DNA from 4 places in the Spinactinospora alkalitolerans genome. Region 3 is predicted to be linked to each of the others. Evidence: predicted binding sites of a transcription regulator. Region 3 holds the regulator's gene; each other region holds the start of a gene.
What was found. The regulator LexA, encoded in region 3, represses DNA repair genes until DNA is damaged. The targets are predictions, from matches to a motif close to TCGAACANNTGTTCGA.
Positions count from the first base shown of each region.

Region 1: HDA32_RS06850 (DUF6504 family protein) is a predicted target of LexA. The motif match lies at 4,802-4,817, and genes of this name have one in related genera.
Region 2: uvrA (excinuclease ABC subunit UvrA) is a predicted target of LexA. The motif match lies at 3,111-3,126, and genes of this name have one in related genera.
Region 4: recA (recombinase RecA) is a predicted target of LexA. The motif match lies at 1,226-1,241, and genes of this name have one in related genera.

Region 1 covers NZ_JACCCC010000001.1:1,529,977-1,537,024, forward strand. Annotated here, with positions in the region: gene HDA32_RS06830 (NfeD family protein) at 1-18, shown strand, start outside; gene HDA32_RS06835 (SPFH domain-containing protein) at 84-1,175, shown strand; gene HDA32_RS06840 (quinone oxidoreductase family protein) at 1,251-2,216, opposite strand; gene HDA32_RS06845 (serine/threonine-protein kinase) at 2,296-4,530, opposite strand; gene HDA32_RS06850 (DUF6504 family protein) at 4,903-5,163, shown strand; gene HDA32_RS06855 (APC family permease) at 5,176-6,588, opposite strand; gene HDA32_RS06860 (amidase) at 6,702-7,048, opposite strand, start outside.
Region 2 covers NZ_JACCCC010000001.1:1,920,294-1,927,341, forward strand. Annotated here, with positions in the region: gene murJ (murein biosynthesis integral membrane protein MurJ) at 1-628, shown strand, start outside; gene HDA32_RS08555 (glycosyltransferase family 4 protein) at 621-1,724, shown strand; gene HDA32_RS08560 (TerC family protein) at 2,061-3,074, shown strand; gene uvrA (excinuclease ABC subunit UvrA) at 3,355-6,189, shown strand; gene HDA32_RS08570 (RDD family protein) at 6,487-7,029, shown strand.
Region 3 covers NZ_JACCCC010000001.1:1,694,651-1,701,698, reverse strand. Annotated here, with positions in the region: gene HDA32_RS07585 (vitamin B12-dependent ribonucleotide reductase) at 1-1,632, opposite strand, end outside; gene nrdR (transcriptional regulator NrdR) at 1,777-2,232, opposite strand; gene HDA32_RS31715 (LysM peptidoglycan-binding domain-containing protein) at 2,643-3,047, opposite strand; gene lexA (transcriptional repressor LexA) at 3,550-4,260, shown strand; gene HDA32_RS07565 (alpha/beta hydrolase family protein) at 4,392-5,474, shown strand; gene HDA32_RS07560 (hypothetical protein) at 5,601-6,434, opposite strand; gene HDA32_RS07555 (hypothetical protein) at 6,566-7,048, opposite strand, start outside.
Region 4 covers NZ_JACCCC010000001.1:4,730,642-4,737,689, forward strand. Annotated here, with positions in the region: gene recA (recombinase RecA) at 1-1,013, opposite strand, end outside; gene HDA32_RS20985 (DUF3046 domain-containing protein) at 1,665-1,859, opposite strand; gene HDA32_RS20990 (GNAT family N-acetyltransferase) at 2,314-2,787, shown strand; gene HDA32_RS20995 (ROK family transcriptional regulator) at 2,812-4,032, opposite strand; gene HDA32_RS21000 (extracellular solute-binding protein) at 4,295-5,578, shown strand; gene HDA32_RS21005 (carbohydrate ABC transporter permease) at 5,645-6,640, shown strand; gene HDA32_RS21010 (carbohydrate ABC transporter permease) at 6,637-7,048, shown strand, end outside.

The sequences.
Region 1 (7,048 bases), 160 kb from region 3:
AGGGAGGCGCTGCCGTGAGCCTCCCAGGCCCTCGGCGGCACGCATGACCTCAACCTCACACCCGTTGACAAGGCAGGCAAGAGATGTTCGGACTTGAGATCCTGTTCATCGTCCTCGCGGCCATCGCGATCGTGGCGGTCGTGTCCACGGTGCGGATCGTGCCGCAGGCCCGCGCCTACAACATCGAGCGGTTCGGGCGCTACCTGCGCACCCTCCAACCCGGCCTGAACTTCATCATCCCGGGCGTGGACCGGGTGAACACCAAGTTCGACCTGCGCGAGCAGGTGTTCACCTCACGTCCGCAGCCGGTGATCACCGAGGACAACCTCGTGGTCAACATCGACACCGTGCTCTACTACGTGATCACCGAGCCCCGCGCCGCCGCCTACGAGGTCGCCAACTACCTGCAGGCCATCGACCAGCTCACCGTCACCACGCTGCGCAACGTGATCGGCGGGATGGACCTGGAGCGCACGCTGACCTCACGCGAGGAGATCAACACGCGGCTGCGCGGCGTCCTGGACGACGCCACCGGCAAGTGGGGAATCCGGGTGAACCGGGTGGAGATCAAGGCCATCGACCCGCCGCCGACGATCAAGGAGGCGATGGAGAAGCAGATGCGGGCCGAGCGGGACAAGCGCGCGGTCATCCTGCAGGCCGAGGGCGAGCGGCAGTCCAGGATCCTCACCGCCGAGGGCGCCCGGCAGCAGGCGATCCTGGAGGCCCAGGGCCAGCAGCAGGCCGCCATCCTGCGCGCCGACGGCGAGGCCAAGGCCATCGAGCGGGTGTTCCAGGCGGTGCACGCCAACAACGCCGACTCCAAGCTGCTCGCCTACAAGTACCTGGAGACGCTGCCGGAGCTGGCCAACGGCGAGAACAACACCTTCTGGGTGATCCCCGGCGAGCTGACCCAGGCCATCCAGAGCGTCACCCAGGGGTTCGCGGGCACCGGCGGCGCGGCCAAGCCGCGCCCCGAGCGACCGGAGGAAGAGGAGGAGGACGAGGAGGCGGGGACGCCGCAGCTCACCTCGGGCGACCCGCTGAGCGGCAACGCATCGCAGGCGGCCGACGAGGCCGCTGAGAACGCCGAGGCCGCGGTGGCCGACGCCAGGGCCGAGGCCGAGGCGGCGGCCGCGGGCCCGACCCAGCTCCCGGGGCAGCGGACGCAGTCCTGACCCGATCGGCCCCGCGTTCCTCCCGCACCCCCGGGGAGGAGCGCGGGGCTCCTTTCCGGGGGCCGGGAGCCGGGGTCAGACGATCAGCAGCTTGCCGGTGGTCGTGCGCCCGGCCAGGTCCGCGTGGGCCCCGGCGGCGTCGGCGAGGTCGTAGCGGCCGCCCACGTGCACCTTCAGGCTCCCGGCCGCCACCAGGCCGAGCACGTCGGAGGCGCGGTCCAGCAGCTCTGCGCGCTCGGCGACGTGGTGGGCGAGGTTGGGCCGGGTCAGAAAGACCGAGCCGGCGGCGTTGAGGCGCTGCGGGTCGACCGGCGGCACCGCGCCGCTGGACTGCCCGAACAGCGCGAGCACGCCGCGCGGGCGCAGGCTGGCCAGGCTCGCGTCGAAGGTGTCGGCGCCCACGCCGTCGTAGACCGCGGCCACCCCGGCGCCGCCGGTCAGCGACCGCACCGCCTCGGCGACGTCGGTCTCGGTGTAGCGGATGATCTCGTCGGCGCCGGCCTCGCGGGCGATCCGCTCCTTGGCCTCGGTGGACACGGTGCCGATGACCCTGGCGCCCCGCAGCTTCGCGAGCTGGGTGATGAGCAGGCCGGTGCCCCCGGCCGCCGCGTGCACCAGCACGGTGTCGCCCGGCTGCACCGGGTGGGTGGAGTGGGTCAGGTAGTGCGCCGTCATCCCCTGCAGCAGCACGGCCGCGGCCTGCTCGGAGGTGACGCCGTCGGGGATCGGGACGACGCGGTCGGCCGGGACGACCGCGCGCTCGGCGTAGGAGCCGGGCAGCATCACCCAGCCGGCCCGCTGCCCCGCGGAGACGGCGGTGACGCCCTCGCCGACGGCGCTCACCGTGCCGGCGCCCTCGACACCCGGGGTGAACGGGGTCGGCACGGCGTAGGCGCCGGAGCGCTGGTAGATCTCGATGAAGTTGACGCCCCGGGCCTCGACGTCGACGACCACCTGCCCAGGGCCTGGTTCGAGGTCGGAGACCTCGGCCATCTGCATGACCTCGGGTCCGCCGGTCTCCTCGATGACGATGGCGCGCATGCGGGTGCTCCTTGTCCGTAACCGCCGGGCCGGTGCCCGTGTTCGATGACGCCCGCTTCAGCGGCGGACGGCCGTCCGGCTATTCCCCGGTCTGCTGAGGGGTCCCGGGCTCCCCGATGTCGCTGAGCTGGTAGTCGTCGAAGTAGACGACCGCGTCGCCGCCGCTGCCCCCGCCCTCGCGCCGGATCAGCAGTCCGGTGGCGCCGTGCTCCAGCGGGTTCTCGTCGACGGCCTCGGTGATGAACTCGCCGTCCGCCCACAGCCGGATCGTGACCGTTTCGGCCTCCTGATCCCGCTCGCAGGTCATCTGCAGCCGGTTGGTCGGCTCGGAGCCCTCCGTGGAGCCGTCTCCCGCGGCGTAGTCCACTGCGGCGTGGTCCCCTTCGGAGATCCCCGCCGAACGGCTCTCCCCAGTGTCGACGAACCCGGGCACGGAGTCGACGGTGCTCATCGTGGACGAGCCGTTCTGGCCGGCGTTGCGGCGGATGACGGCCCCCGACCCGTCGAGGCGCACCAGCGCCTCGTACTGCGAGTAGACGTTCTCGTAGTCCACCTCCTCGGAGGTGCCGGAGCAGAACAGACCCGCCTGCGCGTACGGCGGGCCGCTCTGGACCGTGATGTCGACGCTGACGGAGGCCTGCTCGGGGGTGCCCCCGGTGAAGGGCGCGTAGCTCTGCCAGGAGGGGTCGTCCTGTGTGGCCCGCAGCGCGAACTGCTGGTCGACGTGGCCGGAGGAGGAGTCGTCCTCGAACTCCTTGTCGTACTCGTCCCCCCAGGCGGTCTCGGCGCTGGTGAAGTCCTCGCCGTAGACCAGGGTGCCCTCGGGGAAGGACGGATCGCCGAATACCTGCACCGCGACCAGCGCGGCCGCGGCGACCAGGGCCACGGCGCCCGCGGCGATGCCGACCGTCCTCAGCCTGACCCTGCCCCGGCCCCCGCCGGCCGGGCCGGACGCCGAGGCGCCGGGAGGCGGCGCCCCGGGGCCGGGAGGGCCGCCGTAGGGACTCTGCGGGCCGGAGGGCGGTCCGAGCGGGGGCTGCTGGGGGCCGGAGCCGAACGAGGGCTGTCCGGGCTGCCCGTGGCCGTAGGGCCCCTGCTGCACCGGCGGCGGGCCGAAGCCGGACTGCTGCGGCCCGGAGGGCGGACCAGGCGGACCATAGGGGGGCTGCTGGGGGCCCGAGGGCTGCGGCGGGTGGGAGGCGACGCCGGTCGGCGGCGAGGGCTGGTCGTAGGGCCGGGTGGCGGGGGAGGCGGCGGTCCCGGGACCGTCCGGCGGCATGGCGGCCGTCGCCTGCTGCGACAGGTTCTCCGTCGCGATGCCGTCCTCTCCGCCGTTCGGCGGGGTCGCGGCGGGGTCGTCGGAGGCCGCCGCCGCGGCGGCGGCCGCTCCCGCGGCACCGGCGGCGGCGATCCCGGTCGGCCGCGTGGTGGAGGGCGGGGTCCAGGAGCGCACCACCGTCTGGTCGATCACCGCCCTGCTGGGATCCTCCTGGCCGATCAGCCGGTTCAGCAGCTGCTGGGCGGTGGGGCGGTTGGCCGGATCCTTGTCCAGCGCCTGCGTGACCAGTTCCCGCAGCGTGGGGTCGAGGCCCTCCATGTTGGGCGCCATGGAGACGATCTGGTGCAGCACCGCCGGCACGGTCGGCGCGTCGAACGGGGCCTTGCCGGTTCCGGCGAAGACGACCAGGCAGCCCCAGGAGAAGATGTCGGAGGCCGCGGTGATGTCGCGGCCCTCGATGAGCTCGGGCGCGAGGTAGGCCGGCGTGCCCATGAGCTGGCTGGAGCGGGTCACGGCGCTGTCGTCGTCCATGGCGCGCGCGATGCCGAAGTCGATCACCTTCGGGCCCACGGAGGACAGCAGCACGTTGGCCGGCTTGAGGTCGCGGTGGATGACCCCGGCGCCGTGGATCGCGGTCAGCGCCGCCGCGACGCCCATGGCCAGGCTGTCCAGGGTGCCGCCGTACATGGTGCCGTCGGCCGCGATGGCCTCGGCCAGGTTGGGCCCTGCGACGTACTCGGAGACGATGAAGAGGGGGTCGCCTTCGAGCCGGGCGTCGATGACCGCGGCGGTGGAGAAGCGGGCCACGCTGCGGGCTGACTCCACCTCACGGGCGAACCGGCGGCGGAAGGCCTCGTCGTCGCTGAGGTCGGGATGGATGAGTTTCACCGCGACCGAGCGGTCGGCCTCGTCCTTGGCGAGGTAGACCGTGCCCATGCCGCCCCGGCCGAGACGGCCGACGATGCGGTACCCGCCCAGTTCGTGCGGATCACCCGTACGGAGGGGTTTGGCGCGCTCGTGCCCGTTTGACGTCACAGTGGTGAATTCCTTTGTGGATCGCGTGATTCGCGCCTCATAGCGTATCGAGCCCCGGACGCGGTCCCAGCGGCCCGGACCGCGTAAGGGGGCGGGGGCGCGGCGCCGATCGGAATCTCGTTCGTGTGCAGACGAGTCAACCACGCGCACGCGCCGCACCGCGAACCGCCGGCGGCCGTCCGGACCCGGTGCCGCGCGGTCGGAATCCGGTCGGAATCCGGCCACGGCGGCGGCTCACACGCTTCCGGGCGGTGACGATCTTCGATAGGGTTGGAACAGATGTTCGAATAGAGGTCTGCTCTTCCCCGCAGACGAAAGCCGGTCCGCGCGCCCTCGGTGGCGCGTGTCTCATGAGGGGAGCTGGTGGGGCGGATGTACGGCACGCCGATCACGGTGTGGGAGCAGGACGGCAGACCGGTCCGCTTCATGTGGGAGGGGCGGATCTACGTGGTGCGGCGCATTCTGGACCACTGGGTCACCGTGCGCTCGGACTTCTCGCCCGAGGCCGGGAGCGGCCGGCCCCGGCGCCGCTTCTGGCGCGTGCAGGTCGGCCCCGAACCCGGCGCCGACGTCTACGAGCTCCGCTACGACTCGGTGGGAGAGCAGTGGCTGCTCTCCCGGACGCACAGGTGAGCGGCGCGGGGGTCAACCCCCGCGGCGGGCGATCGCGGTGAGGAGGCGCTCCTCGGCGTCCGCGCCCGCGGCGACGCGCGGCAGCCGCCACAGGAAGACCGCGCCCAGCACCCACCATCCGCCGACGATGAGCCACTCGTAGGGCCAGGCCAGCGCGGCCGGCATGCCCGGCAGGTAGAGCACGGCCAGGCCCAGGCTCAGCACCAGGGCGAGCACGCCCACGGCGGTGCCGGCCGGGACCCGGAAGGGGCGCGCCATCCCCGGCTCGCGGCGGCGCAGCGCCAGGAACGACGTCGCCACCATGATGTAGGCGATGACGATGTTGATGCCTCCCGCGTTGACCAGCCACGTCAGCATCTGGTCGCCGAACAGCGGGGCGAGCACCGACAGCCCGCCGATGAACAGCAGGGCGTTGGCCGGCGTCTTGTACTTCGGGTGCAGTCGGCCGAACCAGCGCGGCACCATGCCCGACACCGCCATCGCGTACAGCAGCCGGCTGGCCCCGATGAGGAAGGCGTTCCAGCTCGTGAGGATGCCCGTGATGCCGCCGAGGATGAGGACGGTGCCCATGGTCCGGCTGTCCCACAGCGCGGCCATGCCGTCGGCGGAGGCGAGCTGGGCGTCCAGCAGCCCCTCGCGCGACAGGGCCGAGCCGACCGTCAGCATGATCAGGATGTACCACGCGCTGGCGCAGACGACCGAGAGGATCAGCAGCTTGCCGACCTGCCGGTAGGGCAGCCTGATCTCCTCGGCCGACTGGGGGATCACGTCGAAGCCGACGAACAGGAACGGCGTCGCCACCAGCACCGCGATGAGCCCGGTCGCGCCGCCGGAGAACAGCGGGCGCATGTTCTCGGTCGAGCCGCCGACGAACGCGCCGAGCAGCAGCGTCGCCCCGACCGCCAGCAGGAACAGCACGGCGATGACCTGGAAGACGCTGGCCGGGCGGATGCCGACGTAGTTCAGCGCGGTGATGACGATCGCGGCCACGATGCCGACCGCGGCCCACGAGGCGTAGACGTCGTAGCCTGCGACCGACCACAGCCGGCCGGCCTGCATGTCGGGGAAGAGGTAGAGGACGGTCTCGGGCAGCGCCACGGCCTCGAAGGCCACGACGCTGAGGTAGCCCAGCACGATGCCCCAGGAGGCGACGAAACCGCCGTGCGCGCCGAGGCCGCGCAGGGCGTAGTTGTGCTCGCCGCCCGCCCGCGGCATGGCCGACACCAGTTCGGCGTAGGTGAGACCGACGAGGGCGACGATCGTGCCGCCGATGACGAAGGCCAGCGCGGCGCCGAGGCTTCCGGCGCTGTCGAGGAACTCACCGGTGAGCACGACCCAGCCGAAACCGATCATCGCACCGAAGGCGAGGGCGAGGACGTCGCCCCGGCCCAGGACCCGGATGAACCCTTCGCTTCGCGTGTTCATGGGCGTCCCTCCTGTCACCGTACGTGTGGCCAGCGTTGCCCCTGGGGCGCCGAAATGGAATACCCCCGCGCCCTATATCGCGGCGTGTCGGGCCCACCCGGCCTCCGCGGAACTCAGCGATCCAGCGGCGGGCGGTGCAGGCCGAAGCCGGTGGCCTGCTCGAAGGCGTGCCCGACCTCCAGGACGCGGCGCTCGGCCAGGTGCGGGCCGACGATCTGCAGGCCCACCGGCAGCCCCGCCGGGGTGAATCCGGCCGGGACCGACAGCGCGGGGCTGCCGGTGACCGAGATGCAGTAGGCCGAGCGCATCCAGTCCAGGTAGGTCTCCTGCACCTCGCCGTCGATGTCGGTGGGGAACTCCTGCGACGCGTCGAACGGCGCGACCTGGCTGACCGGCAGCAGCAGCACGTCGTAGCGCTCGAAGAACTCCCGCACGCGGTGGAAGAGCGCGGTGTGCAGCC
Region 2 (7,048 bases), 230 kb from region 3:
GGCGGCCCTGGCCACGGCTCTGGCCGCGGCGGCCGGGCCGGTGGCGCAGGTGTTCGCCCGCAGCGACCCGGCGCCGCTGGAGCGGGCGCTGCTCACCTACGCCCCCGGCATCGCGGGTTTCGGCCTGATCGCACTGCTCGGCAAGGCGCTCTACGCCTCGCACCACGGCCGTCCGGCCGCACTGGCCCAGATCGCGGGATGGCTGGTGGCCATGGCGGCCAACGCCGTCCTGGTGGCGCTCGCCCCGCGCGACTGGGCGGTCGCCGCGCTGGGGGCCGGCACGTCGCTGGGCCTGAGCCTGGCGGCCCTGCTGCTCCTCGCCGCGGCGCTGCGCGCCCACGGCCGCGACGCGTTCGCGGGCCTGGGCCGCGCCGCGCTGGCCGTGCTGCTCGGCGCCGGTCTGGGCTACGCCTGCGGAGCGTCGGTCGTCCACCTCTTCGAGGTCACCGGCCTATGGTCGAATGTCGGGGTCGGCCTGCTCGGCGGAGCGGTCACCCTCGCGGTCTTCGGCGCCGTCGCCGCCGTGATCGACGGCCGGGCGGTGCGGGCCGCGCTCACCCGCCGGATGAACACCCCGGGGACGCGGGCCCCGGACAGGGACGAAGGTGGAGAGGGAACGCATGAGTGAGCTGCGGATCGCGATGGCCATCGCGACCAGCGGCGGGGGTGTGGGCAACCACGTCCGCTCACTGAGCGCCGGCCTGGACGCGCGCGGCCACCGGGTCGCCGTGATCGGCCCGCCCGCGACCGAGGACCGCTTCGGCTTCACCGCGGCCGGCGCCCGCTTCGCGCCCGTCGACGTCGGCGCCAGGCCGAGGCCGGCCTCCGACCTCGCGGCGATCGGGAAGCTGCGCCGCATGCTCGCCGGCGTCGACGTCGTGCACGCCCACGGCATCCGCGCCGGCGCGCTGTGCGCGCTGGCCCAGGCCTCCCCGCTCATCGTCACGCTGCACAACGCCCCGCCCGCGGTCTCGGGCCCGCTGGGCCTGGCCTTCCCCGTGCTGGAACGCGTCGTCGCGCGCCGCGCCGACCTCGTGCTCGGCGTCTCGGGCGACCTGGTCGAGCGGATGCGTCTGCGGGGCGCCAAGGCCGTGGAGCGCGCCCTGGTGCCGGCTCCGGCGATGCCGCCGCCGGACCGCGCCGCCGCCGAGGTCCGCTCCGAGCTGGGCGTGGCGCAGGACCGTCCGCTGCTGCTGGTGGTGGCCAGGCTCGCCGAGCAGAAAGGGCTGCCGACGCTGCTGGAGGCCGCCGCGCTCTGGGCGCGCCGCGATCCGGCGCCCTTCGTGGCCATCGCGGGGGACGGGCCGCTCGAAGCCGACCTCGCCGCCCGCATCGCCGAGGGCGGCCTGCCGGTGCGGCTGCTCGGCCGCCGCACCGACGTCCCCGACCTGCTCGCCGCAGCCGACGCGTTCGTGCTGCCCAGCGTGTGGGAGGGCCAGCCGCTGGTGCTCCAGGAGGCGCTGCGGGCCAGGCTGCCCATCGTGGCGACCAGGGTGGGCGGGGTGCCCGATGTGGTGCGCGACGCCGGCCTGCTGGTGCCCGCGGGGGACGCGTCCGCGCTCGCCGATGCGGTCGGCCGGGTCCTGGACGAGCCCGCCACGGCCGGACGGCTGCGCACGCAGGCCGCGCTCATGGCCGAGACGCTGCCGACCGAGGACGACACCGTCGAGCAGGTGCTGAGCCTGTACCGCAGGCTCGCCGCCCGCAACGGCGCGGTCTCCTGAAGGCCCGCGCGGCCGGGCCGTCCCCGCGGTGACAAGACCCACACCCGGGGTGCACAAGAAGAGGCCTTCCGGGCGGTGTCCCGCGCACGGCCGGGATGGCATGATGAGACCCGGCCTTTCAATCGGCGGGAACCCATCCGCATGATTCCACGTTGATCGGTCAGAACAATCAGTGAGTGAGGGGAGTATCCCTTCCGCGGCGGTGTCGTCATCACGGATCGCAACGAGGCGAACCCGGTGCCGTCGGCCCGTGGCCGTGCCATGGGCGGGAGAGACCTCCGGTAGCACCCATGCCCGTACTTCACAGGCGGGCACCGCAACCGGAGGAGAATCCGTATGGATGTCCCCATGTGGGTCTGGCTTGTCACGATCGGCGCGATGGTCGTGATCCTGGCCCTGGACCTGGCGATCGTCGACCACCCCTGGAGCAAGAAGTCCGGGCCGAAGGAATTCGGCATGAAGCAGGCCGCGTGGTGGGCGGCCTTCTACATCGGTATCGCGATCGTCTTCGGCTTCGGCGTCTGGTACTTCGCCGGCGCGACCATCGCGGGCGAGTACTTCGCGGGCTTCGTCACCGAGAAGAGCCTCAGCGTCGACAACCTCTTCGTCTTCTACCTGATCATGGGCAGCTTCGCGGTGCCCAAGAAGTACCAGCACGAGGTCCTGCTGGTCGGCATCGTGATCGCGCTCGTCATGCGCGGCTTCTTCATCGTCATCGGCGCCCAGGCGATCAACGCCTGGAGCGAGGTCTTCTACCTGTTCGGCGCGTTCCTCATCTACACGGCGATCAAGATCGTCCGCGACCACCTCAAGAAGGACGAGGAGGATCAGGACTACACCGACAGCTTCGCGGTGCGGATGGTCCGCAAGGTCTGGCCGGTCACCGACGACTACCACGGCGCGCACCTGACGGTGAAGCAGAACGGCCGCCGCCACGTCACCCCGATGCTCATGGTCATCGTCGCCATCGGCGTCACCGACCTGGTGTTCGCGGTCGACTCGATCCCGGCGATCTTCGGCCTCACCCAGGACCCCTACATCGTCTTCACCGCCAACGCCTTCGCCCTGCTGGGCCTGCGGCAGCTGTACTTCCTGCTGGCCGGGCTGATGGACCGGCTGGCCTTCATCAGCTGGGGCCTGGCCGCCATCATGGTGTTCATCGGCGTCAAGATGATCCTGCACGCGCTGCACGAGAACGGCGTGCACGTGCCCGAGATCGGTATCGGCCTGTCCCTGACCGTGATCCTGGGTGTGATGACCGTCACCATCGTCGCGAGCCTGCTGAGGTCCAAGGGCGGCGGGAAGAAGGAGCCGACGGGGGAGAAGACCGGCCCCGGCGCCCCCTTCTGAAGAGCGGGCCGTCCGGATTCCCGGACGACCCTCTCCTCGAACGGCTGTTCGGTTATAGTGAAGCGTCCGCCGGGTTCCCGGCGGGCGCTTCGCGCGCCGGAGGCGGAAGTTTCCGGCGCTTCGAGTCGTTACTGTTAGAGGCCGAGCGCCGCACGACGGCCCAAGCGCGGTATCCGTCCCCATGGCCGTCGGTGCAGGCCACACCTTGCGCGGCAGCCAGGAGCCGGGGTCCGGCACGCCCTCACCGCGTGGTGCCGATGCCGAAGGGGTTGATGGGAGCATGGCCGAACAGCTGGTGATCCGGGGCGCCCGGGAACACAACCTCAAGAACGTCTCGCTGGACCTCCCGCGCGACGCGATGATCGTGTTCACCGGACTCTCCGGGTCGGGAAAGTCGTCGCTGGCCTTCGACACCATCTTCGCCGAGGGCCAGCGCCGCTACGTCGAGTCCCTCTCGGCCTACGCCCGGCAGTTCCTCGGCCAGATGGACAAGCCCGACGTCGACTTCATCGAGGGACTGTCCCCGGCCGTCTCCATCGACCAGAAGTCCACCAGCCGCAACCCGCGCTCCACCGTCGGCACCATCACCGAGGTCTACGACTACCTGCGGCTGCTGTGGGCCCGCATCGGACGGCCGCACTGCCCCGAGTGCGGCCGGCTGATCGCCCGCCAGACCCCGCAGCAGATCGTCGACCGGGTGCTGGAGCTGAAGGAGGGCACCCGGTTCCAGGTGCTCGCCCCGGTCGTGCGCGGACGCAAGGGCGAGTACGTCGAGCTCTTCAAGGACCTGCAGACCAAGGGCTTCACCCGGGCCAGGGTCGACGGCGCGGCCGTGCGGCTGGACGAGGTGCCCGCCCTCAAGAAGTACGAGAAGCACGACATCGCCGTGGTGGTCGACCGGCTCACGGTGAAGGAGTCGGCCAAGAAGCGGCTGACCGACTCGGTGGAGACCGCCCTGCAGCTGGCCGGCGGCACGATCCTGCTGGACTTCGTCGACCTCCCCGAGGACGACTCCGAGCGCGAGCGGGTCTACTCCGAGCACCTGTTCTGCCCCTATGACGACCTGTCGTTCGAGGAGATGGAGCCGCGCTCCTTCTCCTTCAACTCCCCCTACGGCGCCTGCCCCGAATGCAGCGGCCTGGGCACCCGCATGGAGGTCGACCCCGAACTCCTCGTCCCCGACCCCGCCAAGACGCTCGCCGAAGGGGCGATCGCGCCGTGGTCGGGCGGACACGCCAGCGAGTACTTCGGCCGCCTGATGCAGGCGGTCGGCGACGCGCTCGGCTTCGACCTCGACACCCCGTGGGAGAAGCTGCCCAAGAAGGCGCAGCGGGCGCTGCTGCAGGGCCACGACACCCAGGTGCACGTGCGCTACCGCAACCGCTACGGCCGCACCCGCTCCTACTACACCGACTTCGAGGGCGTCATCCCGTGGGTGCGGCGCCGGCACTCCGAGAGCGAGAGCGACCTCAGCCGCGAGCGCCTCGAAGGGTTCATGCGGGTCGTGCCCTGCCCGGTCTGCGAGGGCGCCCGGCTCAAGCCGGTCGTGCTGGCCGTCACCGTGGGCGGGCGCTCCATCGCCGAGGTCAGCGCCCTGCCGCTCAGCGAGTGCGCGGAGTTCCTCGGCGGGCTGGAGCTGTCGGAGCGCGACCAGGTCATCGCGGCCCAGGTGCTCAAGGAGATCAACGCGCGGCTGGGCTTCCTGCTCGACGTCGGCCTCGACTACCTCAACCTCGAACGCCCGGCCGGATCGCTGTCCGGCGGCGAGGCCCAGCGCATCCGGCTGGCCACCCAGATCGGCTCGGGGCTGGTCGGCGTGCTCTACGTGCTCGACGAGCCGTCGATCGGACTGCACCAGCGCGACAACTTCCGCCTGCTGGAGACGCTGGAGCGGCTGCGCGACATCGGCAACACGCTCATCGTCGTCGAGCACGACGAGGACACGATCCGCGCCGCCGACTGGGTGGTCGACATCGGCCCGGGCGCCGGCGAGCACGGCGGCGACGTCGTGGTGTCGGGCCCGGTCTCGGAACTGCTGGCCAGCACCGACTCCAACACCGGCGACTACCTGGCCGGCCGGCGCGTCATCAAGGTCCCCGAGGAGCGTCGGCCGCTGACCAAGGGGCGCGAGGTCGTGGTGAGGGGCGCACGCGAGAACAACCTGCACGGCCTCGACGTCGCGTTCCCGCTCGGCGTGTTCACCGCGGTCACCGGTGTCTCCGGCTCCGGCAAGTCCACGCTGGTCAACGAGATCCTGTACAAGGCGCTGGCCAAGGAGCTGCACGGCGCGCGCTCGGTTCCCGGCCGGCACGTCCGCGTCAACGGGATGAACCAGCTCGACAAGGTCGTGCACGTCGACCAGAGCCCGATCGGCCGCACTCCGCGGTCCAACCCCGCCACCTACACCGGTGTGTTCGACCACATCCGCAAGCTGTTCGCCCAGACCGCCGAGGCGAAGGTGCGCGGCTACCAGCCGGGCCGGTTCTCGTTCAACGTCAAGGGCGGGCGCTGCGAGGCGTGCGCGGGCGACGGCACGATCAGGATCGAGATGCAGTTCCTGCCCGACGTCTACGTCCCGTGCGAGGTCTGCCACGGCGCCCGGTACAACCGCGAGACGCTGGACGTCCACTACAAGGGCAAGACCATCGCCGACGTCCTGGACATGCCGATCGAGGAGGCGCTGGAGTTCTTCGAGCCGATCTCCGCGATCCGGCGCCACATGCAGACGCTCAACGACGTCGGACTCGGCTACGTGCGGCTCGGCCAGCCCGCCACGACGCTGTCCGGCGGCGAGGCCCAGCGGGTCAAGCTCGCATCGGAACTGCAGCGCCGCTCCACCGGCCGCACCGTCTACGTGCTGGACGAGCCCACCACCGGCCTGCACTTCGCCGACATCGAGAAGCTGCTCGGGGTGCTGGGGCGGCTGGTGGACAACGGCAACACGGTCATCGTCATCGAGCACAACCTCGACGTCATCAAGACCGCCGACTACGTCATCGACATGGGTCCCGAGGGCGGTTCGGGCGGCGGCACGGTCGTGGCCACGGGCACGCCCGAGGAGGTCGCCGACATCGACGAGAGCTACACGGGCCAGTTCCTGCGCAAGATCCTCTAGAGCCAATGCTGCTCGGTCAGGCGCTGCGCGGTATTTGCCGAGGGGCGTTGCGGGTCCGCTGCTCCCTTTGGCCGGAGTCTGCGGGAGGCAGGCCGACCGCAGCCTTTGCGGCCTTGTTCGAGTACAGGGAGACCTGTGGACACCGGTCGGCATCGGTCCGGCGAACCTCGACTTCACGGCATCGCCTCTGGAGCGCGCTCGGCCGGGCCCGTCCCCGCGGGCGTCGGCGTTCGCGCGCGGCCGGTCTAAGGTGGTGGCAGCACCGCAGTACCCCACCTCCGTCGGAAACGAGGACGCATGGACCACGCCCGCGCGGGGCGCAGCGCCCCTCTCGGCGCCCTCCGGCCGGCGCCGCTCGGAGCGCGGTTCGCGGCGAGGCTGGTCGACCTGGTCATCCTGGCCGGCATCGCCGCGCTCGTGGCGAGCGCGGCCGTGCGGGCCCTGCCCGGCGGGTGGACGCCGACCGGGCTGTCCCTGCCGGTCGGCATCGCACTGTCGGCGGTGACGTTCGCCGTCTACCTGGCCTACGAGGTCGGGTTCACGATGCTGCACGGCGGGACGCCCGGCAAGCGCCTCTTCGGCCTGTCCGTCGCCGCGCACGGCGGCGGCGCGGACCCGGCGGGCGGGCGGCCCGGCCCTTTCGCGCTGGTCAAGCGCTCCGGCGTGCTGTACGCGTCGGTGCTGTTCAACTACGTCCCCGTGCTGGGGCTGCTCGCCCTGGTGCTGTCGGTGTTCGCGGTGGTCTCGGCCGTCCTGGACCGGTCCTCGCACCGCGGCCTGCACGACGGCTTCGCCGGTACCGTGGTGGTGACCGGGCGTGCACGCTCGGTACCGTCATAGGGCACGCCATGAGCGCGCA
Region 3 (7,048 bases):
GGAACCGCCCTTGAAGATGATCCCCTCTTCCTTGTACCAGTCGAGGATCGACTCCATGGTGTCGTCCACGGACAGGATGAAGCAGTTGTGCACCCGCAGGTTGCCGGAGAGGTACTCGCCGCTCTCGGTCTGGATGTCGTAGACCTCCATCGAACCGAGATTCTCGATCTCCGCGATCTCCAGCCGTTTGACCGGGTGGGCCGCCAGGCCTGGAACATCCAGGCTCGCCTCCAGCTTGGCTGCCTTGACCGGGTCGATGAAGCCGATCTCCGCGGCGAACGCGGCCCGTTCCCCAGCGCCCTGGATGCCAAGGCTCCAGGTGTCATGGCGGTCGGGGCGGGGCTCGGCCTTGCGCTTCACCCGGGAAAAGATTCCGTAGCGCAGCAGCAGCCGCTGGACTCCACGGACCAGTTCCTCAGAGATCATGTCCATTCCGATACGGACCGACCTCTCCCGCTCCGTGACATAGCCCTCGGCCTGGAAGATACTCCGCAGGTAGGCCGTGACCACCGGAAGCGGCGCCGTGAACAGGCGCTCCGGCACCCGCATGTCGACGCCGCGGGCGCGCAGACCCCATTTCGCCACGAAGTCCGCCAGCCCGGTTCCGTAGAGCCGGGTACGTCGGCAATCCAACGAGGTGTCCTGGGTCTCCACTCGCCGTTCATGGCGGTGGACATCGGGCAGCACCTGCTCCAGGCTCCGAGTCACCCAGTCCAGTTCGGCCTGGGTGACCGTCATCGCCTCGATCGTCAGCGAACGGTTCGTTCCTTCGTACTGACCGACGAAACCGTCTGACTGCAGCCAGCCCGCCAGCGCCGCCTCGGAGATCTCCGCGGTGGTGATCTCCGCTTCACCGAACGAATCACGTCGGTGCCACTGCAGTTGGTCGCCCGCTGTCAGATGTCCCGCGGGCACGAACTTCCCGCTGTGTTCGCCGGTGGCCTTCCAGACGAGGTGGTCCGCTGTCACGTCCAGCGTGTATCCCGCTTTGGTGTGCAGGCGCAGGACGTTCTTGATCCCGTTGGCCTTCGTCGCCAGAATCCGCGTCACGCCGGACGCGTCATAGACCTTGGCGCCGACCGTGTCGGACTCGACGAGCTCACCGATGGGAACGAGTCCCTGCGGGGTACTCACCAGCGCGTCATAGGGCTGGCACGCCGAGACCTGCTGCTTCGAGGCCGTGCCGACGTTGAACCACACCGGGGAGTTGAAGCTGAAGAGCTGGTGGACCAGCGCGTGCTTCAGCTCGTGGTCGAAGATCTCGGCGTCGTCGTCGGAGGCGAAGTAGCCGTTCTCCCTGCCGGTGGCGGTGTACTTGCCCGCCACCCGGTCGACGAGCTGCTTGAGGCTCCACTCGCGCTCCGGGGTGCCCACCGCGCCCCGGAAGTACTTGCTCGCGACGATCTGGGTGGCGTTCATCGACCACGCGGCGGGGAACTCCACTCCGCGCTGCTCGAAGTTGACCGAGCCGTCCCGCCAGTTCGTCATGACGACGTCGCGGCGCTCCCACTCGACCTCGTCATAGGGGTGTACACCGGGTGAGGTGAAGATGCGCTGCATCTTCAGTCCCTTGCGCTGGGCCTGCCTGCCCTTGCGAGTCGACGAGCCGCCCCGGCTGTCCGTCTCCGTCATTTCGCTCCCCCTGTTCTCGCCATACCCAATTCACGCCACCGCACGATCGACCGCCCCGGGTCGGGCGGCCCTCTTCGCGCTACGTCTGATCCGCATGTTCAGCGCCTTCGCCGGCGCCGCACGTCGGCGGCACCGCGCCGGCCGCTACGACGAGGACCGGTCGGCCCGCAGGCCGACGATCTCGTTCTCGAAGTCCTCCAGGGACTCAAAGCTCCGGTACACCGACGCGAAGCGGAGGTAGGCGACCTCGTCGAGCTCACGCAGCGGTCCCAGGATGGCCAGCCCGATCTCGTGCGCGGGGACCTCGGCCGCACCGCGTCCGCGGACCGCCTCCTCCACCCGCTGGCCGAGCAGGGCCAGCGCGTCCTCGTTGACCGGGCGTCCCTGGCAGGCCCGGCGCACTCCGGCGATGATCTTGGTGCGCGAGAAGGGCTCGGTGACACCGGACCGCTTGGCCACCATGAGCAGCACGGTCTCCTGGGTGGTGAAGCGGCGCTCGCACTCCGGGCACGAACGGCGGCGGCGTATCGCGACGCCGTCGTCGGTGGAGCGGCTGTCGATCACCCGGGTATCAGGATGACGGCAGAACGGGCAGTGCATGCCGGCACGCCTCCCCCCAGATCCACATCGATCATCTCCCCGCGCACGCGCGGGCGGCCCGTGCTCACCGGCGGCGGGCAGCCCTGCGGGCGCTCTCGTCCCCTCCGAGGCGAAGGCCCCGAAGAGATCAGGTACCTACTTAAGCACAATTTGTGGGCGGCTCGCCCCCAAGTAAGCACAAGATGTTGTGGTCAACTTATGACCGTTGCCGGGCGGGCGCAAACCGGTGGGAGGGGTTCCGAGACAAATTCTCAGGTCACCGCGGGGATAACGGGAACCGATCCGGGCGTGTCGCGCGCGGACGGTGTGAGAAGCCGCGCCGATCGGCGTGCCCGACGCCACTGCGCCGGCGTCACCGGCCGGAGGGCCGGCGGGCACCGGCGCCCGTCGGGCGGTGCTGCCGACGGCGGTCAGGAGGGCAGTTCGAGCTTCTGGCCGGGTTCGAGCGTGGTGCTGGTCAGGTCGTTGATCTCGACGATCTCGTGCACGGTCCGGCGGGGGTCGTCGTCGGGCCGCACCTGCTCGGCGATTCCCCAGAGCGTGTCGCCGTCCCTGACGACGATCGTCTCCGGGGGCGGCAGCATGAGCGAATCGGCGGAGGCTCCGGCGGGCGAGGCGCCCAGGGCCACGGCGACCAGGATCAGCACGGCGAAGCCCGCGGTGGTGACGGCGGCCAGGGTGGAGATGAGCACCACCCGCCCGCGCCTGGTCAGCCTGGCGCCGTGCCGGATCGGTTCGAACGAATGGAGGTCGGGAAGCTCCGTGAGCGCTCCCGGGGCCATGACGGCCACGCCGCCACCACTCTCAGCGCTCACGGGTTCTCCTAGCCATTCGGGGATCTCCAGGGACCAGTCGTAGACGTCGCGATGGTACGCGGGGCGCTCCGCCGGGGTGAGCGCACCCCGCGGCTTTCGCCGCCGAGCGCGCGGAGCCCGCTTCCGCGCGGGTCCGGCGACGGGTCCGCCGGATTCGGAGTCGGAGGGGAGCTGCAGAGCCGGTTCAGGCATCGTCCTCACCTTCGAACGCCAGTCCATTAGAACTAACGTTCGATTATTACCGCATCCCGCCGGATTTTTCAGCACCATCTCGAACGTTTGTTTGATATTGCCTTGCCCAAGCACTAATGTTGGACATGTTTCACTGCGGTATACCGGCGCCGTCGCTCATGCGACGCCGCTTCGATACACCGTCGTTACACGACCACGGACGACGACCGCTGACAGCCCACACCGAGAACACCGACCGCCGAGGAGGCCGGACGTGCCGGAGGAGAACCACGGAACACGGGAACCTCACGCGGACGACAGATCCGTCAGCGTGCTCCGGTCCGCCGCCACGGCCACAGACGCCCAGGCCTCTGCGACCCCGCCGGACTCGGCCCCGAAACTCACGGCCCGCCAGCAGAGCGTCCTGAACGTCATCCACCGTTACGTACGGCAACGCGGGTACCCACCGTCCATCCGAGAGATCGGCGATGCGGTGGGACTGTCCAGCCCCTCCAGTGTCGCGCACCAACTGAAGGTGTTGCAACGCAAGGGCTACCTCCACCGCGACCAGAATCGCCCACGGGCGGTCGAAATTCGCATTCCCGGACAGCCTCCGGTGCGCTCCTGGGACGGACTCGGCGACGAGCACCGGGCCGCCGACGTCACCCGCGCGGCCGACGTCCCGGTCGTCGGGCGGATCGCCGCGGGCGGTCCGGTCCTCGCCGAGGAGGCGGTCGAGGATGTGCTGACGCTGCCCCGGCAGATCGTCGGCGAGGGCCGGCTCTTCATGCTCAACGTCGTCGGCGACTCGATGATCGACGCCGCCATCACCGACGGCGACCTGGTCGTCGTGCGGCAGCAGCCCGACGCCAACAACGGCGACATCGTCGCCGCGCTGCTCGGCGACGAGGCGACGGTCAAGGCGTTCAAGCGCGAGGACGACCACGTCTGGCTGCTCCCCCGCAACAGCGCCTACGCGCCCATCAACGGCGACGAGGCCACCATCCTGGGCAAGGTGGTCGCGGTCATGCGCAAGGTGTAACGAGTCGGCCTCGATTTGGCACGGGCCCGTGATCCGCACCCGGATCACGGGCCCTTTCACCGTTCTGCGACTCAATGGTTACCGCGGCGCCGCCGATCCCCGTGGAACGAAAGCGGCATACGGTAGGGGGCATGGCCTCTCCGCCCCACCCCGTTTCGACGCGCGCGCTCGGCGTCCTCGCGACCGGCGGCGCCCTGCTGCTCTCCGTCGCCTGCGCTCCCTCCGACGACCCCGACGAGGCCGGAGCCGCGCCCTCCGATATCGCCGCGGCGGAGCGCGAGGTGAGCTTCGAGAGCGGGCCCGACACCCTGTACGGCACCTTCGCCGTCCCCGACGGCGCCGAGGGCTCGATCCCCGCCGCGCTGATCATCTCCGGGAGCGGACCGACCGACCGGAACGGCAACAGCGACGCGCGGCCGGACGCCGACACCAACGCCAACTTCGCCCGGGTCCTGGCCGATGCCGGAGTCGCCTCGCTGCGCTACGACAAGCTCGGCTCCGGGGAGACCGGAACGGCCTCGCGCGAGGAGGACGACCCGGTCGGCTACGGGGTGTTCGAGGACGAGATGGCCGCCGCCTACGCGGAGCTGCTCGCCCAGCCCGAGGTGGACCCCTCCAGACTGCTCGTGCTCGGCCACAGCGAGGGCAGCCTGTTCGCGCTGCGCGCCCCGCGGGTCGTGGCGGACCACCCGCCCAAGGCGCTGATCCTGGCCGCACCGGTGGGCGACCGCTACCTGGACATCCTCGACCGGCAGCTCACCGAGCAGGTGCGCACCGGCGAGAGCGCGGGGGCGCTCGACGCCGAGCGCGCCACGGCCCTGCTGTCCGACACCCGCTACGCCATCAGCCGGATCCGTGCCGACGAGCCGGTGCCCGAGGACCTCGCCCCCGAACTGGCCCCGCTCTTCGGTCCGAGCACCGAACCGTTCCTGCGCGAGATCGATGCCATGGACCCGGTGCGCCTCGCCGAGGAGCTGCCGGCGCGGGTCAGCACGCTCGTGCTGTGGGGGACGGCCGACTCCCAGGTCGTCGACGAGGAGGTGGACCGGCTCATGACCGGTCTGGACGACGGGTCGCGGGTGGACCTTCCCGACGCCGACCACGTCTTCCGGATCCACGACGACTCCCCCGGCGCACCCGTGCTGGACGCGGACCGGCCGTTCTCGCCCGACGCCGCACCGGCGGTCACCGACTTCCTGGACCGAGCACTCTGAGGGCTTCTCCGCCCGCCTGAGGGGTTCCCCGCGCCCGGCGGCACCGGCGTCACGGGCCGGGAAAGCGCGGCGGCCGCGGCGTCCGAGGACGCCGCGGCCGCGGTCCGTCAGTCCTTCCCGGTCCTCCTAGTAACCGCCGGTCGCGATCGCGTCGGCGGCCTCACGTGCCAGGTCCTCGGCCCCGTCGATCGCCTCCTGCTCGGGGACGGACTCCTCGAAGGCGTAGTCGGTCGCCTGGTCGTAGCACGAGGTGAAGTACATGTTGGACATCCGCACGCCCACGCAGCCGAGCTTGCCCTCGGTGTCGTACCAGGCCTGAGCTTCGTCGCCCAGGCCGTCGACCGGCGTCGTGGCGTAGCCCTCGCTGGCCGTCTCCAGGTCGGTCTCGGTCTCCTCGGCCCCGCTGACGCCCGAGCGGTCGTCATTGCGCATGATCTGCAGGTAGCCGAACGCCGGCATCCCGGTGTGGCCCGAACCCGTCTGCCAGGCGCACTCCCGGCCGTCCCACCAGTCCTGACCGCCGGTGTCCATCGCCTCGTCGGTGGACCGCTGGTAGTCGGGGACCAGCGTGGACAGCGACGCGCCCTCACCGATCGAGCAGTCGGGCAGCGTCGTGTAGTAGGAGGGGCCGGCGTCCTGCGAGTTCCCGGAGTCGCCGGAGCCGCCGGCGCTGCCGCCCCCGCCCGTCTCCGTGCCCCCGGAGTCGTCGCCCGAGGCCAGGAAGACGACCCCGACGATCGCGATGGCCAGGACGACCACGATCACGACGCCGATGATGGCGGCGATGGCGCAGCCGTTGCTCTTGCGCGGCTGGGGGGACGACAGGTAGGGGTTGGGGCCGTAGGGCCCCTGGGGGCCGCCCGGTCCGGGCGGCGGTGGCGGCCCCTGAGGACCTCCCGGTCCGGGGGGCTGGGAACCGTAAGGCCCCTGCGGGGGGCCGCCATAAGGTGGCTGAGCCATGTGCTGTTCCTCGTTTTGCTATGGGATGACGTTTGCGGGCCGCGGGCGGCGGTGTCGCCGAGCCGGACCACGAGAGGCCGCGTGGCCGGTGCCGTGCCGGGCACCCACCGGTTCACGCACGGGGGCGGTGGTCAGGCGCCGGCGCCGATGGTATCGACCACTTCGCGCGCGAAATCCTCCGCGCCCGTCTTGGCCTCCTCCTCGGTGACCGGCTCCGTGCCGCTGTAGTTCGTGGCCGCCTCGTAGCAGGTCGAGATGAACAGGTTGGACATCCGGACCCCGACACAGCCGAGCAGGTTCTGATCGTCGTACCAGGCCACGGCCTCGTCCCCGAGGCCGGACAGCGGTGTGGCGGGACTGCTCCCGACCTCCCTGTCCAGGTCGGCCTCGGCCTCGGCCTCGCCGCCGACACCCAGGCGGTTGCCGTTGCGGATGAAGACCAGGCTCGCACTGGCCGGCAGACCAGAGGTGGCGGCGGTCGTCGTCCAGTGGCACTGCCTGCCCTCCCACCACTGCTGCTCCCTTGTATCGATCCGTTCGTCGAGGTCGGCCTCGTAGTCGGTGACGAGCCTCGCCAGCGCCTCCCCCTCCCCTGCGGAGCAGTCGGGGGCCGC
Region 4 (7,048 bases), 3.0 Mb from region 3:
GAGGCGCTGTCGTCGCCGCCGGTGGGAACGCCCAGCTTGTCCTTGATCTTCTTCTCGATCTCGTTGGCCATGTCGGCGTTCTCGCGCAGGAAGTTGCGCGCGTTCTCCTTGCCCTGGCCGAGCTGGGTGCCCTCGTAGGTGTACCAGGCCCCGGACTTGCGCACGACCCCCTGCTCCACGCCGAGGTCGATCAGGCCGCCCTCGCGGCTGATGCCCACGCCGTAGAGGATGTCGAACTCCGCCTGCTTGAACGGCGGCGCGACCTTGTTCTTGACGACCTTCACCCGGGTGCGGTTGCCGACCGCGTCGGTGCCGTCCTTCAGCGTCTCGATGCGGCGGACGTCCAGCCGGACCGACGAGTAGAACTTCAGCGCCCGCCCACCGGTGGTGGTCTCGGGGGAGCCGAACATGACGCCGACCTTCTCGCGGAGCTGGTTGATGAAGATCGCCGTCGTCCCGGTCTGGTGCAGCGCGCTGGTGATCTTGCGCAGCGCCTGCGACATCAGACGGGCCTGCAGACCGACGTGGCTGTCGCCCATCTCGCCCTCGATCTCGGCCCGGGGCACCAGGGCCGCGACGGAGTCGATGACGATGACGGAGACCGCGCCGGAGCGGATCAGCATGTCGGTGATCTCCAGCGCCTGCTCACCGGTGTCGGGCTGGGACAGCAGGAGGTCGTCGGTGTCGACGCCGATCTTCTTGGCGTACTCGGGGTCGAGCGCGTGCTCGGCGTCGACGAAGGCCGCGATGCCGCCCAGCCGCTGGGCGCTGGCCACGGCGTGCAGTGCGACCGTGGTCTTGCCCGAGGACTCCGGACCGTAGATCTCCACGACCCGGCCGCGCGGGATGCCGCCGATGCCCAGTGCGACGTCCAGCGCGATGGCGCCGGTGGGAATCGACTCGATGGGTGGGCGGTCGTCATCGCCGAGGCGCATGACGGACCCCTTGCCGAATTGGCGCTCGATCTGCGCGAGCGCGGTTTCGAGAGCCTTCTCTCGGTCAGCAGCTGCCACGGGAAACCCCTGTTGGGTCGGTGCTTTCTTTTTCATGTCGAGGGCGACGCTACGCGGCCGTGGTGACAATTCGCGACGGCTCGCCTCACGTTGTGGACAACCGCTGGGCGGTCCTCCCGACCGGGTCCGGCGAATCCTCCGCCACGGTGGGCGTCTCGCGTTCTTCTCCGTGAACCGCATCACTGCCGACCCGGGTGCACCACCCAGCTTACCCGAACTTCTGTTCGATTCCACGGTATCGACCACACGATGTCGCGACGCCGACCCGACAGACCCGCCCCAACACACCGCCACCGGGAGGCCGAACGGGTCCACTGCAACGCCGACCCCACAGACCCGCCCCAACGCACCGCCGCGGGAAGGCCGAACGGGTCCACTGCAACGCCGACCCCACAGACCCGCCTCAACGCACCGCCGCGGGAAGGCCGAACGGGTCCACTGCAACGCCGACCCGACAGACCCGCCTCAACGCACCGCCGCGGGGAGGCCGAACGGGTCCACTGCAACGCCGACCCCACAGACCCGCCTCAACGCACCGCCGCGGGGAGGCCGAACGGGTCCACTGCAACGCCGACCCGACAGACCCGCCTCAACGCACCGCCGCGGGAAGGCCGAACGGGTCCACTGCAACGCCGACCCGACAGACCCGCCTCAACGCACCGCCGCGGGAAGGCCGAATGTATTGCAGACGGCCCTCCACACCTCCTTGGCGCTCACGCCGTCGGCCAGTGCCTGCCGCACGGTGCGCGACCCGAGGTCCTCGATCACGTAGTCCTGCGCGAGGCTCTCGGCGTAGGTCTCGCCGAACTGCTCGTGCATCCGCTGCCAGAAATGCGAAAGTCTCATCGCCTCCAGTATCGGCGCCGCCGCGACCGGTGTCACCTCAGACCGTCGATGGGAGGGCGGGGCTGTCTCCAGGCCCTGCCGGATCACTGGTGACCTGGTGGGGCTGTTGTCAGGCGTGAAGCGTCCGGCAACGCGCAAGGGCGCGGGATCCCGCTGCGCAGGTGCCCGGCCCTTCTGCGGCGGGCGGCCGGCGCCGACGGCGCGGCGCGCCCCTTCGCACCGTCGGCGCCGGCGCGCTGACGGCGGCCTTCCATGTCACCAGGGGTGAATGGAGGACTGCGACCACGGCTCCCAACCCCCATCAACGATCTCAGCGGCTCCGTCCCGTCCGGGTGGTCCGGTGGGGAAAACCGTTCGACAGCGCGGTCCGGAGCGGCGATCATCGCCGTGAACGCCGCCGTCTTCTTCTCCGGAGGTCGCGCACGTGTCCGAGTCCCGCGTCCCGGTCCGGCCGATGGTGCCCGCCGACCTGCCGCGCCTGGTGGAGGTGAGCACTGCGGCCGACACCCTGTTCGCCTCCGCGGGCCTGGAGCTGCCGCTCGACGACCCGCGCCCGATGCTCGCCCACGCCGACCGGGTCCTGGTCGCCGGCGACCCCGTCGCGGGTCTGGCCGCGCTGACGGAGCTGGACGGTGCCGCACATCTGGAGCAGTTGGCGGTGCACCCCGACCACGGCAGGCGCGGCATCGGCGCGGCCCTGCTGGAGGCGGCCTGCGCCGATGCCCGGGAGCGCGGGTATCGGGCGATCACGCTGACCACATTCAGGGACGTGGCCTTCAACGCCCCCTGGTACGCCCGGCGCGGCTTCGCCGAGCTCCCCGAGCCGGCCTGGGGGCCGCGGCTGCGCGCGCAGTGGGAGGCGGAGATCGACGCGGGCATCGCGGTGGCGCCGAGGATCGTGATGCGCCGCGGTCTGGCCGGCGGGTAGCGCCGCCGACCGCGTTCGCCCGCGCTACTCCACGGTGGAGGCGAACACCTCCTCCCTCGCCTTCTTCAGGGCGGCGAGGACCGCGCCGCGCAGGACCGGGTTGCCCTCGATCTCACTGATGCTGACCTCGGGCTCGTTGGGACCGATCCGGCCGGCGGCGCGGGCCACGCGCCGGGCGAGGTCGACTCCCCCGGCCCGGGGGGCCTCGCCTCCGAGCACCACCAGGCCCGGGTCCAGCACGACGCAGACCGAGGCGACGCCGCGCGCGATGCGCTCCGCGAGCTCCTGGAGGAACGCGTCGCCCTTCGGGCCGGCCTCTCGGGCCGCGGTGAGCACGCCGGCCACGTTCTCGCCGTCCAGTCCGTGCCCGGCCCCGAGCGCCAGGATCTCCCGGGCGCCGACGAGCGACTGGAAGCCGTGGGCCAGCGACGGCTTGCCGTAGGCGCTGCGCAGTGACTGGTACCCCCCTGGCAGCCCCACGTCGTCGGGCAGCGGGGCGCCGGGGACCGGCAGGTAGCCGATCTCCCCCGCGCCGCCGGAGCGGCCCCGGTGGATCCGGTCGCCGAGCATGATCGCCATGCCGACGCCGCCTCCGCCACCGCCGACCCACATCAGCACGAAGTCGGTGGCGTCCCTGGCCACGCCCTCCGTACGCTCGGCGAGGGCCGCGAGGTTGACGTCGTTCTCGATCGTCACGGAGCGCTTCAGGTCGGTGCGCAGCGACTCCAGGACGCCCTCGTGCCAGGAGTGCAGGTCGAAGGAGAAGCGCACGTCGCCGGTCCGGGGGTCCACCACGCCCGGAGTGCCGATGACGCAGGCCGTCAGCCGCCGCAGCGGCACTCCCGCGCTCTCCACGAGCTTCATGACCGCGGTGTGCACGACCGCGACCGGATCATCGGAGTCCGTGGGGTCGATCGAGACCTCCGTGACGATCGTGCCCGTGATGTCGGCGATCGCGGCGGTGACCTGGTTCGGCCCGACGTCCAGGGCGGCCACGTAGGCGCTGGAGGGGACCACCGCGTACAGCGCGGCGTTGGGGCCGCGGCCACCCGCCTGGGTGCCCACCACGTGCACCAGTTCTCGCTCTTCCAAGCGGGAGAGCAGTTGGGAGGCCGTCACCTTGGACAGCCCCGTTGCCTCTCCGAGTTGGGTACGCGTCAGTGGCCCCGACGACAGCAGCAACTCCAGGGCCGCTCGATCGTTGAGTTGTCGGAGCAACCGAGGAGTTCCCGGGCGTCGAGACATAACCGTGACACCTCCTTCTCTATTTATTAGGAAACTTTCCTGTTAGTTTAGCGGCCAACCCGCAGGAGGAAAGACCGCGGAGGTCTCCCTGATGCGCACCGGCACCCGCCGGTCAGGGCGAACCAACAGCACAGTGCCATCCCAGCACACACCCCGCACCGACGACGAAGCCCGCACAGCGTTCGTAGCCGACCGAGATGCTTCGGGGGCGTCATCTTCGACGCACGCCGCGCGCGTGGCGACTCGTGAAGGGAGATACCAGATGAAATTCGCGAAGGTCGCGGCAGCATCGTCGATGCTGCTCATGGCAGCCGCGTGTGGCGGCGGAGGCGGCGGAGCCGACGGTGGAACCGACGGCGCTCCGGAGTCGATCGAGGTCTGGCGCATGGGTGACGCCAGCGAGCCGCAGAACGAGTTCATGGACTCGGTCACCGCCGAGTTCCAGGAGGAGTACCCCGACACCGAGGTCAACGTCAGCTGGATCCCCTGGGGCGAGTTCTCGCAGCGCTTCCAGACCGCCATGGTCAGCGACGGGCCCGATGTGGTCGAGATCGGCAACGACCAGGTGCAGACCTGGGCCAACGCCGGAGCGCTCTACGACGTCGCCGAGTACGCCGACGCGTGGGAGAACAAGGACGACTTCCTCGAGGGCGCCTACGCCAACGGCACCTTCGACGGCGCCCAGTACAGCGTTCCGTGGTACAGCGGCGTGCGCGCCCTGTGGTACAGGACCGACTGGCTGGAGGAGCTCGGCCACGAGCCCCCGGAGAACTGGGACGAACTCGTCGAGGTCGCCGAGGCCATCGAGGAGGAGAAGGACGCGGTCGGCTTCGCCGCCCCGACCGACTTCGTCAACGGCATCGCCAGCTTCGTCTGGGGCGCCGGAGGGGAGTTCGCCGCCCAGGAGGGCGAGGAGTGGGACGGCCGGCTCGACTCACCGGAGACCCAGGAGGCGCTGGAGTTCTACGCGGGCCTGACCACGGACGGCATCTCGCCCGAGGCCTGCATCGGACTGACCGAGGTCGACTGCGCCCACGCCGACTTCGCCAACGGCGAGCTCGGCATGTTCATCGACGGCCCGTGGGCCGAGCCGCAGATCGCCGCGATCAACGACGAGAACCAGGACCAGTGGGCCACGGCCCCCATCCCGGGCAAGGACGGCATGGCCCCGGCCTTCGGCGGCGGCTCCGACCTGGCCGTGTGGGCCACCACCCAGAACCCCGAGTTCGCCTTCGAATACATCAAGGTGCTCAACAGCAAGGACAACGCCACCGCCTACAGCGAGGTCTCCTCGATGTTCCCCGCCTACCAGGACCTGCTGGAGAGCGACGTCTACCAGGAGGACCCGGTGCTGGCCGGCGCGGCCACGCAGGCAACGGGCGACCTGCGCCTGTTCCCCTCGACCCCGAACTGGGGGCACGTCCAGTGGGAGCTGGCCACGGTGCAGAACGCCGCCCGGCGGCTCGCCGAGGGCGAGGACGCCGACGCCGTGCTCCCCGAACTCAACGGGGAGCTCACCGAGGCGCTGAACCGCCCCGTCGAGTAGGCAGACCGTGAAGCGGGCGGCCGCCGGTGCGGCCGCCCGCCGCAACCTGTGAGTGAAGAGCATCCCATGACACGAACGCTTGACGTCCCGGAGCCGCGGGTCGAGCCGCCAGGGGCTCCGGCGAAGAAGGCGCCCCGCCATCGGCGACGGCGGCGCGGTCTCGTCCCGCTCATCCCCTACCTGCTGATCCTGCCGGCCCTGGCCCTGCTCATCGCCGTCCTGGTGTGGCCGATCCTGCAGATGGCCTGGATGTCGCTGCACACCTACGGGCTCCGGCAGCTGCGCGGCGAACCCGCCGAGTGGAACGGCTTCGCGCACTACCTCGCCATCCTGACCGACGAGCGCTTCTGGACCATCTTCCGCAACACCATCGTCGTCTGCCTGCTCATGGTCGCCATCACGATGGTGCTGGGCACCCTCGTGGGGATCCTGCTCAACAAGCTGCCGAAGTGGTTCTCCGCCGTCGTCGGGACCGCCCTCATGCTCGCCTGGGCGACCCCGGTCATCAGCGCGGCGATCGTGCACCGGTGGCTCTTCGACTCCCGTTACGGGCTGGCCAACGCGGTGCTCGCCGGGATGCCTGACTGGCTGGTCGGCTCCGGCTGGGAGGGCTTCAACTGGTTCAACTCCCCCGGGCCGCTGTTCTCCGTGCTGATCCTGACCGTCGTCTGGCAGTCCTTCCCCTTCGTCTCGGTGAGCGTGCTCGCCGGGCTGAAGAGCGTCCCCAGCGAACTCTACGAGGCGGCGAGGGTCGACGGCGCGAGCGCGTGGCGCTCCTTCTGGACGGTGACGGTGCCCATGCTGCGGCCGCTGTTCGCGCTGCTCCTGATCCTGCAGATCATCTGGGACTTCCGGATCTTCACCCAGCTCAACATCCTCGCCGGCGGCTTCAGCAACCGCGACGTGTTCCTGCTGCCCTACTACTCCTACCAACTCGGCTTCGCCTCGACCCCGCCCAACTACGGGATGGGCTCCGCGATCGCCGTGGTGATGACCGTCCTGGTCCTCGGCATCACCGCCTACTACCTCCGCGTGATGATCCGGCAGGGGGAGATCCGATGAACCACCGCGCCCTGAAACTGGCCGGCCGGATCGGCCAGTACGCCGCGGCCGTCGCGGTCACCGTCTTCGCCGTCTTCCCCGTCTACTGGGTGGTCTCCACGGCGCTGAAGCCCACGGGCGAGATCTTCACCCGCGAGCCCACGCTCTTCCCGACCGCGCTCACCCTCGAACACTTCCAGCGGGTGCTCTCCGGGGTTCTCATCCCCGGCACGTCGTTCTGGTCCTTCCTGGGCAACAGCCTGCTGGTGACCGTCGGATCGGTCGTGGTCTCCGCGGTCTTCGCGCTGCTGGCCGCCGTCGCCGTCGCCCGCTTCAGGTTCTCGCTGCGCGGATCCTTCATCGTGCTGCTGCTGGTGATCCAGATGGTGCCGATCGAGGCGCTGATCATCTCGATCTTCGTGAACTTCT